4 regions of the Agrobacterium sp. GW821-FHT02D03 genome follow, and region 1 is predicted to be linked to each of the others. Evidence: predicted binding sites of a transcription regulator. Region 1 holds the regulator's gene; each other region holds the start of a gene.

The links. Region 1 encodes PhoB, which activates phosphate uptake and scavenging genes when phosphate is short. Its sites were predicted from a motif close to TGTCATNNANCTGTCAT; they were not measured.
Region 2: AC07U5_RS10220 (PhoX family protein) is a predicted target of PhoB. The motif match lies at 1,395-1,411, and genes of this name have one in related genera.
Region 3: AC07U5_RS00550 (DUF1868 domain-containing protein) is a predicted target of PhoB. The motif match lies at 1,275-1,291, and genes of this name have one in related genera.
Region 4: AC07U5_RS08520 (LTA synthase family protein) is a predicted target of PhoB. The motif match lies at 1,817-1,833, and genes of this name have one in related genera.

The regions. Positions count from the first base shown of each region.
Region 1 is NZ_JBWKVN010000001.1:2,725,858-2,729,067, forward strand. It holds gene AC07U5_RS12960 (GcrA family cell cycle regulator) at 269-805, shown strand; gene AC07U5_RS12965 (Imm63 family immunity protein) at 925-1,392, shown strand; gene phoB (phosphate regulon transcriptional regulator PhoB) at 1,476-2,159, opposite strand; gene phoU (phosphate signaling complex protein PhoU) at 2,182-2,898, opposite strand; gene pstB (phosphate ABC transporter ATP-binding protein PstB) at 2,990-3,210, opposite strand, start outside.
Region 2 is NZ_JBWKVN010000001.1:2,144,427-2,147,636, forward strand. It holds gene AC07U5_RS10205 (DUF2147 domain-containing protein) at 1-21, shown strand, start outside; gene AC07U5_RS10210 (LysE family translocator) at 96-728, opposite strand; gene AC07U5_RS10215 (Lrp/AsnC family transcriptional regulator) at 858-1,349, shown strand; gene AC07U5_RS10220 (PhoX family protein) at 1,470-3,210, shown strand, end outside.
Region 3 is NZ_JBWKVN010000001.1:112,859-116,068, reverse strand. It holds gene AC07U5_RS00560 (hypothetical protein) at 1-113, opposite strand, end outside; gene rpmF (50S ribosomal protein L32) at 137-322, opposite strand; gene AC07U5_RS00550 (DUF1868 domain-containing protein) at 511-1,233, opposite strand; gene polA (DNA polymerase I) at 1,407-3,210, opposite strand, start outside.
Region 4 is NZ_JBWKVN010000001.1:1,815,989-1,819,198, forward strand. It holds gene AC07U5_RS08515 (NAD+ synthase) at 1-1,629, opposite strand, end outside; gene AC07U5_RS08520 (LTA synthase family protein) at 1,913-3,210, shown strand, end outside.

The DNA.
Region 1 (3,210 bases):
CCTTGGTAGGTGCTTGCCGCGCAGGCCCGAGGTGTTGCCTTTCTGACTCACAGGGGAAGCAAGTTGGGGAAAACCGGAAAATCGATTCCAGATGATTCCTGCGACTCTTGTCACGGAGTCAACCGACGATTAGGTTAACCGTCAATTACTAGACTGCAATGCGGCGGAACTAGTCACCTACAATCTGGCGAATGGCCTGCGCGTGGTTCACTCCATGGCATAGTAGGTGGATTCTGCCCGAAAACAACGCGACGAGCGGAGAAGCGGCATGAACTGGACGGACGAACGAGTAGAAAAGCTCAAGAGATTATGGTCCGAAGGGCTTAGCGCAAGCCAGATCGCAGCACAACTAGGCGGTGTGAGCCGCAATGCCGTCATCGGCAAGGTTCACCGCCTCAACCTGCCAGGTCGCGCCAAGGCCGGCGGCACGGTCGCCACGTCGCGTCCTGCGCCCAAGCGTCCCGCAGCAGCGCCGCGTCCGGCAAGCTATGCGGCTCCGGCCCGCGCTGCGACCAGCCGTCCAGCACCGGCCCGTAGCTCTGGTGCCCTCGCTTTCAAGGAAGACATGGACATCGACACCGTCGAGCCCATGGAATATGTTCGTTCTTCCAACAATGTCGTTATCCCGATCTCGCGTCGCCTGACGCTGACGGAACTGACCGAGCGCACCTGCAAGTGGCCGGTGGGCGACCCGCTCAAGGACGACTTCCATTTCTGCGGCTGCGAGGCGTCTGAAGCCTCGCCCTACTGCAAGTTCCACGCGAAGATGGCCTACCAGCCGGTCAGCGAACGCCGCAAGGCGTAAGGTCTGTCTCAGAACCAATTCAGAAAGCGGGCTTCGGTCCGCTTTTTTATTGGGCGGTCTCCAGCTTTGCCAAATAATCCAAGCTTGCCTGCAGCAATAATCGCGCCCAGACTATCATCATGGACGCGATCGACACACTGCACGACTATATCTCGGCGCTATGGGCCGGGGCCGTCGACACGCCCTTCCCGCCAATCCCGCGCCGCGCACGTGGCGACGGAACCGTTTACGTCGAATGGCGACGCGGCAGCTACTGGCTGATCTGCGAGGAGCGCGGAGAGGAATATTGGCGTCGGGAAGCCAAGGACATGGACGATGCCGCCTTCCAGTTGATGTCGATCGTGGCGGGAGAAGTGGTGCGCGATCGCGAGCTTGCGGTTCGGGAAAAGGCAGACCGCCAGTCGACCGGCCCGGACGACTATTCGCGCTGGAACTGGATGTACCAGGAGATCGAACTGATGGGCGCGATCAAGGAGAGCTATGGCGCTCGAACTCGAGCCAATTATGCTGAGGTGCTGACCCGCAGCCCGTTGTCTAAGGACGAGATAGACGCCGCGCGATATCCCGTTCCGTCCACATTGATCTGACGCCGGGAAGCCAAGGGCTACCCTCTCTGACACGGCGAGAATAGGAGCGCTTGTACCTTCAAGCAAAGCGCTCCCGAGGCCGATCAGGCTTCCATGGAATAGCCGGCGCCCCGAACGGTGCGAATGACATCCTGCATGCTGGAGAAATTCAGCGCCTTACGCAGGCGACCGACATGGACGTCCACCGTGCGCTCATCCACATAGATATCATGTCCCCAGACACCGTCGAGAAGCTGGGAACGGGAAAACACACGACCTGGCGAGGTCATGAGAAATTCCAGCAGGCGGAATTCGGTCGGCCCGAGACGGACTTCGCGGCTCTTGCGATGGACACGGTGCGTCTCACGATCGAGCTCGATATCGCCGCATTTCAGCACCGAGGACAGGACCTCCGGCTTGGCGCGGCGCAGCATCGCTTTAACGCGCGCCATCAGTTCCGGCGTGGAGAAGGGCTTCACGACATAGTCGTCCGCGCCCGTCGCCAGACCACGAACCCTTTCGCTTTCCTCACCGCGCGCCGTCAGCATGATGATCGGCAGACGTTCGGTTTCCGGCCGCATGCGCAGGCGACGGCAAAGCTCGATGCCGGAGACGCCCGGCAACATCCAGTCGAGGATCAAAAGATCCGGCGTGCGCTCCTGAAGGCGAATCTCCGCCTCGTCGCCACGCGGAATGGTGTCCACGTCATAGCCTTCGGATTCGAGATTGTAACGGAGGAGGACGCTCAGCGCCTCCTCATCTTCGACAACGGCGATTTTTGGCACCATGGCTCCAGATCCTATCTGTCGCTTACTCGGTCACAGCGCCGAGCGTGTTGGAACTATCGTCCTTCGGACGCTCACCTTCCGGCTGGCTGCCAGTGGTCATGTAGTAGATGGTCTCGGCGATGTTGGTGGCGTGGTCGCCAACGCGCTCGATGTTCTTGGCACAGAACAGAAGATGCGTGCAGGTGGTGATGTTGCGCGGATCTTCCATCATGTAGGTCAAAAGCTCGCGGAAGAGCGAGGTGTACATCGCGTCGATTTCCTCGTCGCGCTCGCGGATGGCCTGGGCCTTTTCCGCTGACCGCGTGGAGTAGACGTCCAACACTTCCTTCAACTGCACAAGCGCCAGTTCCGAAAGATGCTCAAGGCCACGCGCCAGTTTGCGCGGAACGCCGGTGCCGGCAACAGCGATGACGCGCTTGGCGGTGTTCTTGCCCAGATCGCCGACGCGCTCCAGGTCTGCGGCAATGCGCAGCGAACCGATGATTTCGCGAAGGTCTGCTGCCATCGGCTGGCGCTTGGCAATGGTGACGATCGCCTTGTCGCCGATTTCGCGCTCGGCGTGATCGAGGATCGTATCGTCCGAGATGACCTTTTGTGCCAGGGCCGCATCGGAATTGACGAGTGCGCGCACGGCATCGGCGCACATCTGCTCGGCCAAGCCGCCCATTTCGGCGATCCGGCGGCTGAGGAACTTCAGCTCCTCATCATAGGCGGACATGATGTGGGAATGTGTCGACATGTTCGTAGTCTCCAGTTTCGAAACGCCCTGTCGCAAGCCTTTTTAGTGGCTCAAGCGACAGGCGCGGTGGGATGCGCAAGCAAGAGCAGGATCAGCCGAAACGACCCATGATATAGTCCTGGGTGCGCTGGTCATCCGGGTTGGTGAACATCTTGTCCGTATCGTTCTCCTCAACCAGGTGGCCGAGGTGGAACATGGCGGTACGCTGCGAAACGCGAGCGGCCTGCTGCATCGAGTGTGTCACGATGACGATGGTGTAGTTGGCACGAAGCTCGTGGATCAACTCTTCCACCTTGGCGGTCGCGATCGGGT
Region 2 (3,210 bases), 580 kb from region 1:
CAGACCTGGACAAGACTTTAAAGACCTGGGGCAGCCAAAGGCTGCCCCTTCTTCATTTAGAAGGGTGAGTCAGTTTCCGGATATTCCCTCTCCCATTAGGGATGAGGCATGAGAACCAGCCGAAGTGCGAACCCGATCAATAGGGCGGCGAAAGTCCAGCTCTGCGCGCGCTGGGCAAGTGGACGTCTCGACATCCAGCCGCTCAGCAACGAGCCGACGGTCGCATAGGTCAGGTCGAAGGCAAGGCCGACAACCACCAACGTCATTCCCAGCATCAGAAACTGAACGCCCAGCCCCTGCTCGCCCGGTACAATGAACTGTGGCAGCAAGACAGAGCAGAACAGCAGCGCCTTCGGATTTAGAATATTGGTGAGAAAGCCCCGCCACAGTGCCGTGCCGTGCGAGGACGGTTGTTTCGGACCGTTGATCCGAATCGCGTCATCTCCACTATATTCCGATCTCAGAATCTCCAGACCAAGCCAGAGAAGATAGGCGGAACCGACAAAGCGCACCACTTCGAATGCCATTGGGCTCGTCGTCAACAAGGCCGCCAGCCCCAAGCCGGCGAACGCCACATGGGCGGCTCTTGCAAGCGCCAAACCTGCGCCTGTTGCGATAGCTGGACCGCGCCCTGCACTCGCACCGGTTTGCAGGACAAGCACCATGTCTGGCCCCGGCAACAGATAGACGACGACCAGCGCGCCGACGAACAGAATGAACTCGCTCATGGTCAAGCCTCAAGATAATGGTCGGCGCAAACTAGATCAGGGACTTGAGGCGTGTCCTTGCGAACTGTATCAGTAGGTATGACGTTGAAGCACCGTTTGTGCCAATAATAGATCGATTTGTGGTGGTTTATGCCAAATCTTAAACTTGATGCGATTGACCGCCGAATTCTCACCGCGCTGCAGCGGGATGCGCGTCTGACCAATGTCGAGCTTGCCGAAGAGGTTGGATTGTCGCCATCTCCCTGTCTGCGGCGGGTTCGTGCGCTGGAGAAGGCAGGCGTCATTCGGGGTTATCATGCGAGCCTAGACCGCGTCGGCCTCAGTCTTGGGTTGACGGTTTTCGTTAGCGTCAAAATCGAGCGCCATCAGGACGCTTCTGCCGCCGCCTTCAGAGAGGCGGTCTCCGTCCTGCCAGATGTCATTTCATGCCATCTTGTCTCCGGCGAGGCTGATTTTCTCTTGCAGGTCGTCGTGCCCGATCTCGCAGCTTATGAACGGTTGCTGGTGGACCGCCTGCTGAAACTTCCAAGCGTCAGTGACATTCGCAGCAATTTTGCCATCCAGACGGTCAAATCTGAAGGCCCTTTGCCGCTCAGTCACCTGCCCAGCGCGGAGACTTAAAAGGGAGGGCCGATACAACCCTAAGACGTTTCGTCTCTGCGGGTCTGTCATATCGCTGTGATAAACCCGCTTTAGTTGCCCTCTCTAGAATTGTTCGAAACGACGACAATGGAGAGCGCCATGACCAATATCGACACAAGCAAGCTAAGCTGGGACGAGTGGGACGAGCTGCAAAATCCGCCCCCAGCCGTGACGGATTTCGACCGCGTCGTCGAATCCGCCATTTCGCGCCGCGGCTTCCTTGGCGGTGTGCTCGCCTTTGGGTCTGCCGCCGCGGCTCTCGGTACGCTGGGCAATCTCGCGACGTCCACGTCCGCTCAGGCACAGGACGCAGCCTCCCGCTTCCCGTTCAAGCCGGTGCAAGCGGCGACTGATCACACCGTTCATGTGCCGGAGGGTTATAGCTGGAAACCGCTTGCCAAGTGGGGGCAGCCACTCTTTCCGAACGTGCCGGATATCGACCCCGCGAAGGGCGTCAGCCTGGAGAACTCCGATAAGGTCTTCGGCGAGAATACCGACGGCATGGAACTCTTCGTGGTGGGTAGCCATCAGTTGATCGCCGTGAACCACGAATATGTGAACAACGAAACCAACCTCCCCCACCGCGAAAAAGGCATGCCCGCCAATCTGGATGAGGTGAAGATCCTTCAGCACATGCAGGGCGTGACTGTCATGGAAGTGGCGGAAGGCAAGGATGGCTGGGAGATCGTCGTCGATAGCCCGTTCAACCGCCGTATTCACCACAACACACCGATGAAGCTTTCGGGCCCCGCTGCTGGCTCCGATCTCGTCAAGACAGCAGCCGACCCGAAGGGTGTCGACTGTCTTGGCACCTTCAACAATTGCGGCGCCGGTCGCACGCCTTGGGGCACCTATCTGACCTGCGAAGAAAACTTCAACGGCTATTTCGGCTCCACCGATGCCAACTTCAAAATGCCGGATGACTACAAGCGCTACGGCATCGCCGCCGAGACACGCTACGGTTACGAGAAATTCGACGAGCGTTTCGATGTGTCGAAGCACCCGAACGAGCCGCGTCGTGCTGGCTATGTCGTGGAGATCGATCCGTCCAACGCGTCTTCCACGCCGATCAAGCGCACCGCACTTGGCCGCATCAAGCATGAAAATGCTGCCGTGGTCATAGCGCGCGATGGCCGTGTCGTGGTTTACATGGGCGACGATGAGCGCGGCGAGTTCCTCTACAAGTTCGTCTCCAATGGCATCTACGTGCCAGGCGGTGACACCTCGAAACTTTTGGACGAAGGCACGCTTTACGTGGCGAAGTTTACCGATGACGGCAATGGCGAGTGGGTGGCTCTGACGCCGGAATCGACCGGAATGAAGCCGGATGAAATCTCCGTCTTTACGCGCCAGGCAGCCTCCAAGGTCGGCGCCACGACCATGGATCGCCCGGAATGGGTCGCAATCAACCCCGTCGCCATCGAAGCCTATTGCGCGCTGACCAACAACAGCCGCCGCGGCGAAGTAAAGGACGGCAAGATGCGCACCAATGCCGGTGGCGATGTCATGGCTATCAACGCCGCCAACCCACGCGAGAAGAACGAATATGGCCAGATCGTTCGCTGGTATCCTGCCAATGACGATCACGCCGACGGCAAGTTCAAGTGGGATCTCTTCTGCATGGCCGGTAATCCGGATGTGCACAAGGACGCCTATGCGGGCTCCTCCAACATCAACTCCGGCAACATGTTCAACTCGCCGGACGGCATGATGTTCGACTCCACCGGCCTTCTCTGGATCCAGACCGATGGCGAAGACAGCAATGAAGGCCAGTTTGCCGGTCAGGGCAACAACCAGATGCTGGCGGGCGACCCGGTTACCGGCCGCATCGAGCGTTTCC
Region 3 (3,210 bases), 2.6 Mb from region 1:
AAACCGTCCTCCTGCTGAGGATAGTATGTGCGGGTTCGTTTTTTTCCAAGCGGCATTGCGACGGCAGGAGAAGGCAACAAAAAAGCCGACCCAAAGGCCGGCTCGTTCGTCATGCAATCGCATCAAGAAGCGCTGATTATGCGCTTTCCTTCGGCGTCAGAACCTGACGGCCGCGATACATGCCTGTCTTCAGGTCGATGTGGTGCGGGCGACGCAGTTCGCCGGAGTTCTTGTCTTCGACGTAGGTTGCTGCCTTGAGGGCGTCTGCCGAACGGCGCATACCGCGCTTGGACGGGCTCGTTTTTCTTTTAGGAACTGCCATTTGTGTTACTCCACTGAAGCGGCGAAACACGGGAACCGGCCAGAACCATAGGCCGAATGTCGCATGTCTCGATATCGGAAATTTGGCGCGCTTATACATGCCCTGCGGGGCTTTGACCAGCCCCGACGCACATTTTTTCGCGAGATACCGACGCAATCGAAAATCGGCATCCGTCCGACCCATCCATATCAGATGGGATCGAAGACAAGCAACTCCTCAAAGTGGTTCATGTCGGCAAATGCACAGAAGGCTGGCGGGCGCATTTCGATGACCGGCGCTGACGCACGCAATTTTTCAAGGCAGTCATCCAGCATCGCCTGCCAGCGTGGCAGGCACTCCGGCTCGAACCAACGGCGGGCATAGGCAAATGTAATGTGGAATTCGTAAGTCTCGTGATCGGGATGACGATAACCGAAGGCCTCGGCAAAGGCGTCACGCCATGCAGCGATGATCCTGTCATCCACCTCGGTTACCCCTTTCAGGATCAGGCCGAGCGGCGTGACCGATGTTGCCTGCATATTGAAGGCTGGCAGCTTAAGAAATTCTGCGAGGCGCTCACGGTAAAACGCCGTCATCGCGTCGATCGTGCTGTCTTCCGGCATCTCCTTCGGCCAGTAAGGCCAAGCGCGGCGATGCTCGATGATGCCCTGAAACACCGTCATGTGCAGGCTGGAGACGGGTGTGAAGGCGAGGTGGGTCGAAGACTCGGGCATATCGAGAAGCCGCTGAAGGGCGGCAATGATCGCCTGTTGAGACGGCGAACCTTCGACCAGATGGCAGACGACCGTGTTGCCCGGCTCAGGCAGAAATTCTCCCTCGGGAGAATAGCGCGTTCCCAGATGTCGGGGTGGTGCAGTGTGATGGGTGGTCGAGAAGGCGGAAAGTTGTGGCGAAACGAACGGGGCGTGCATGGGAGGGCTCCTTGATAGAAGCCTTCCCCTACGCCTCATGGGCGACAGGCACATGACATTCGAAATGTTACAGCATCGGCCCGAAAATCGGACCCGATTTTCGGAAAGCACGTTGCGTCGATTCAAACAGGTAAAGCGTCTTTTGTGCGTCCCATAATAGGACGCACGGCGCTTTAGTGAGCCTCGTCCCAGTTGCTGGCGGCCCGGGCATCCACCTGCAGCGGCACCCTCATGTCGATGGCCGGCATGGCAGCGTTTTCCATGATGGAGACGACCACAGGCAGCGTCTTTTCGATTTCGCTGTCTTCGACCTCAAAAATCAGTTCGTCATGCACCTGAAGCAGCATGCGGGCGGAAAGTTTCGCCTGCTCGAGTGCCGGTTCCATGCGGATCATCGCCCGACGGATGATATCGGCCGCAGACCCCTGGATCGGCGCATTGATTGCCGCGCGCTCGTTGAACGCCCTTACCGACGGGTTGGACGACTTGATTTCAGGGTAGTGAATGCGGCGGCCGAAGATGGTCTCGACATAGCCATGCTCGCGGGCATAGGCCTTGGTATTTTCCATATAGTCGCGAATGCCGGGGAAGCGCTCGAAGTATTTCTTGATGTACTCACCCGCTTCAGAGCGGCCGATGCTGAGCTGATTGGCAAGACCGAAAGACGAAATGCCGTAGATGATGCCGAAATTGATCGCCTTGGCGCGGCGACGCACTTCCGATGGCATGCCTTCCACCGGCACACCGAACATCTCCGATGCTGTCATCGCATGAATATCGATGCCGTTTTCAAAGGCATTTCTCAACTGCGGGATATCGGCGACATGCGCCAGCACACGCAATTCGATCTGGCTGTAGTCGGCCGAAAGAAGCTTGTTGCCGGGCGTGGAAATGAAGGCCGTTCTGATCTTGCGGCCTTCCGCCGTTCGCACCGGAATGTTCTGAAGGTTCGGTTCCGACGAGGAAAGACGACCCGTCGTGGTCGATGCCAGCGAATAGGAGGTGTGGACGCGCTTGGTGTCGGCATGGATATAGCCGGGGAGCGCATCCGTATAGGTGGATTTCAGCTTGGTCAGCTGGCGCCAGTCAACGATCTTGCGCGGCAGCTCCATGCCTTCGGCGGCAAGGTCTTCCAACACGGAGGCGGAGGTTGACCACTGTCCGGTCTTCGTCTTGGAACCGCCAGGCAGCCCCATCTTGCCGAACAGGATATCGCCCAGCTGCTTGGGCGAGCCGATGTTGAATTTTTCGCCGGCCAGTTCGTAAATCTCGTCCTCGAAGGCGGCAGCCTTCTGCGCCAGCTCGCCGGAAAGCCGCGACAGGATTTGCCGGTCGACGGATATGCCGCGCTCTTCCATATGGGCGAGTACCGGCACCAGTGGTCGTTCCAGTCGCTCATAGACGGTGGTCAGACGGTCGGCGACGAGGCGGGGTTTCAGCACCATCCACAGGCGCAGCGTCACATCGGCATCTTCGGCAGCGTAAGCCGTTGCCTTGTCGATATCGACGAAGTCGAAGGTCACGCCGGACTTCCCGGAGCCTGCAACATCCTTGTAGGCGATCGGCTTGTGGCCAAGCCAGCGCTCGGAAAGCGCATCCATACCATGCGCGCCTTTGCCGGCTTCCAGCACGTAGGAAAGCAGCATCGTGTCGTCATAGCTCTGCATCACGATGCCGAGGCGCTTGACCAGCAGATAATCGTATTTGAGGTTCTGCGCCACTTTCAAAACAGCCGGGTCTTCCAGCAGGTCTTTCAGTCGCGAAAGCGCAAGATCGAAGGGAATCTGGTCCGGCGCCAGCTTGATGCCGTCGCTGAAGAGATCGCCGCCAGAGCCGGTCTTGTGGGTGAGTGGTACATAGGCTGCGATGATGTCCGAGCCGCTGGCATTCTTGCTGTTGTCGGCAATCGCAAGCGAGAAGCCGACAAGCTCTGCCGTCATCGGGTCGAGCGAGGTTGTCTCGGTATCGAAGGCGACG
Region 4 (3,210 bases), 910 kb from region 1:
GTTCTTCTTGGTAATCTTCACGCCAGGTGCAGACTGCCGGCGCTTATATTCGGCCAAGTACAACAGATGCTCGATGCGATGAACCGTTGCAACGTCGTGACCGCGCGCCACGATTTCGTCGACGGACATTTCCTGTTCCACCAGGCACTCGAGAATATCGTCGAGAACCGGATAGGGTGGCAGCGAGTCCTGGTCGGTCTGATTGGGCCGCAATTCCGCGGATGGGGCCTTGGAAATGATGTTGGCGGGGATGACTTCGCCCGAAGGCCCAAGCGCGCCGGGCGGCACGTGGGCGTTGCGCCATCTGGAGATGGCATAGACCTGCATCTTGTAGAGGTCCTTGATGGGGTTGAAGCCGCCATTCATATCGCCATAGAGCGTGGCATAGCCGACGGACATTTCCGACTTGTTGCCGGTGGTTACCACCATCGAACCAAACTTGTTGGAAACGCCCATCAGGATCGTGCCGCGCGCACGGCTCTGCAGGTTTTCCTCGGTGATGCCCTCTTCCGTTCCTTCGAACAGATCCGACAGCGCCGTCATGAAGCCATCGACAGGTTCGGCAATCGGAACGATGTCATAACGGCAGCCGAGCGCCCTGGCGCAATCGGCGGCGTCCTTCAGCGATTCTTCCGAGGTATAGCGGTAGGGCAGCATGATGCAGCGCACCCGCTCCTCGCCCAGCGCATCAACCGCGATTGCTGCGCAGATGGCCGAGTCGATGCCGCCGGAAAGGCCGAGAACGACGCTCTTGAAGCCATTCTTGTTGACGTAGTCGCGGAAGCCCAGCATGCAGGCCCGGTAATCGGCCTCCTCGCCTTCGGGAATATGGGAAACCGGACCATGGCTGCAGTGCCAGCCATTCTCCGTGCGTTTCCAGTCCGTGACCGCCAACGTTGCTTCGAACTGGCTCATCTGGAAGGCCAGCGTCTTGTCGGCATTGAAACCGAAGCTCGCGCCGTCGAACACCAGTTCATCCTGGCCGCCGAGTTGGTTGACAAAGACCAGAGGCAGGCCACTTTCAATGACCTGGCGGAGGGCGACCTGATGACGGACATCGACCTTGCCGCGATAATAGGGCGAGCCATTGGGCACCAGCAAAATTTCGGCGCCGGCCTCGGCCAGCGTCTCGCACACGCCGAAATCGTTCCAGATTTCTTCGCAAATCGGAATGCCGATGCGAATGCCCCTAAAATTATAGGGGCCGGAGATAGAGCCTTCGCTAAAGACGCGCTTTTCGTCGAACTCGCCGTAATTCGGCAGGTCCACCTTGTCGCGCAACGCGACGATCTTACCGCCATCGAGCAGAGCTACCGAATTGTGCCTGCCCTTTTCGCCCTGGCGCGGGAAGCCGATAACGACGCCCGGCCCGCCATCCGCGGTCTCCGCGGCCAACTCCTCCACTGCCTTGAGGCAGGACTTCAAAAATGCCGGTTTCAACACCAGATCTTCTGGCGGGTAGCCGGAGATGAAAAGCTCCGTCAGCAGAAGAAGATCGGCGCCTTGCGCTGCCGCATCGGCTCTTGCCTCGCGCGCTTTGGCAAGGTTGCCTGCGACATCGCCGACGGTCGGGTTGAATTGTCCAACCGCAATCCGGAACGTGTGGGGAATGGTCTGTGCTGTGCTCATGCCTTCCTCAATATCGTGCCGGCTCTTACAGTGCAACGCGCCGCATAAATTGTTTCAAAACAATGGCCAGTCAAGAAGGTTCCGGCGGGTGCATGCGCGAAATAAACGGCTCACGCGATGGTTATCCTCGAGACCTGTGAATTTTGCATAGTTCATGTCGCGTTCATTGCGCGCATGTGACAGTTAGATGACGCTTATATGACAGGTGATTCACACCTGCTTTCGAGACTGCCGGAGTAGAAACGTGACGAAATCGGTACCTAGAACAACGGTTACCGAAAGGATGAAGCTCGTCCTTTCAAAGCCGTGGACACGGTCCCCTGCCCGCCTCGCAAACGATGCACAAATGCTGGCCAATCTGGTCCTCGCAGCGGTGCTGCTCGTCGTCTGCATGGAATGGATCGCGCGCGGCACCTTGCATGATGTCGGCTCCTTTTTGCTGTCACCTGCACGACCTGGGCTGACGACGGTCGTAGCAGTCTTCATCGGCCTCATGGCGCTTGATGCCGTCTTCGGGCGTCATTACCAGTCGCTTCTGGTTGCCGTCCCGCTAATGATCCTGCCGGCTTTCATCTCGAGCCAGAAGCAGCTTTACCTTTCCGATCCGCTCTATCCTTCCGACCTGCTGTTCGGCCGCCAGATCCTTCAGCTTTTGCCTGCCATGCTGAAGGCTCAGCCCGTGACCGCACTCGCCGTTGGGGTTGCACTTTCGCTCTCTGCGTTTGCCATTGTGATGCTGTGGCGCCTTTCGCGGCGTGCCATGCCTGTGATGTCGTTCAAAGCTAGAATTTGGAGACTGGCGCTTGCCGTTCCACTCTTCGTCAGCTTTGGCTCCATGATGGAATATTCCAGCTATTCCTGGATCAGAGACCGCCTCAACATCATTCCGATGATGTGGGATCAAAAGGAAAACTATCGCCATAACGGTTTCCTCATGGCCTTCGCCTTCAATATCCCGATGGCGAAAGTGACAGCACCTTATGGCTATGGCGAGGCGACGATCGCGGACATTGCGTCCGACAGTTCCGCCTTCGCGGTCAACCATTCCAAGCGTCCCGATGTCATCATGATCATGAGCGAATCGCTGTGGGATCCGACGCGTCTGGAGAATGTCACGCTCTCGAAAGATCCGATGCCGCGCATCCGCGCCATGCAGTCAGGCCATGTGTTTTCGCCCGAGTTTGGCGGCATGACGGCAAATGTCGAATTCGAAGCGCTGACCGGCTTCAGCAATGCGTTCCTGCCCTATGGCAGCATTCCCTATCAGCAATATGTGCGCCGCCCTGTTCCTTCGCTTGCGACCTTCTTTCGCTCGGAGGGATATTCCGCAGTCGCCGTCCACCCATTCCAGGAATGGTTCTGGAATCGTCGTGAGGTCTACAAGCATTTCGGATTTGAGGAGTTTCGCTCCGAAGAAACCTTGCCGCCGATGGAAAAGCGTGGGGCGTTCGCGTCGGATGCGGCACTGACGAACGAAATCATCCAAACGGTTGATGCAGCCGAAAAGCCGCAGTTTCTCTTTGCCGTCACGCTTCAGGGACACGGCCCCTATGAAGCGAACCGCTATGCTGAGAAAGCCGT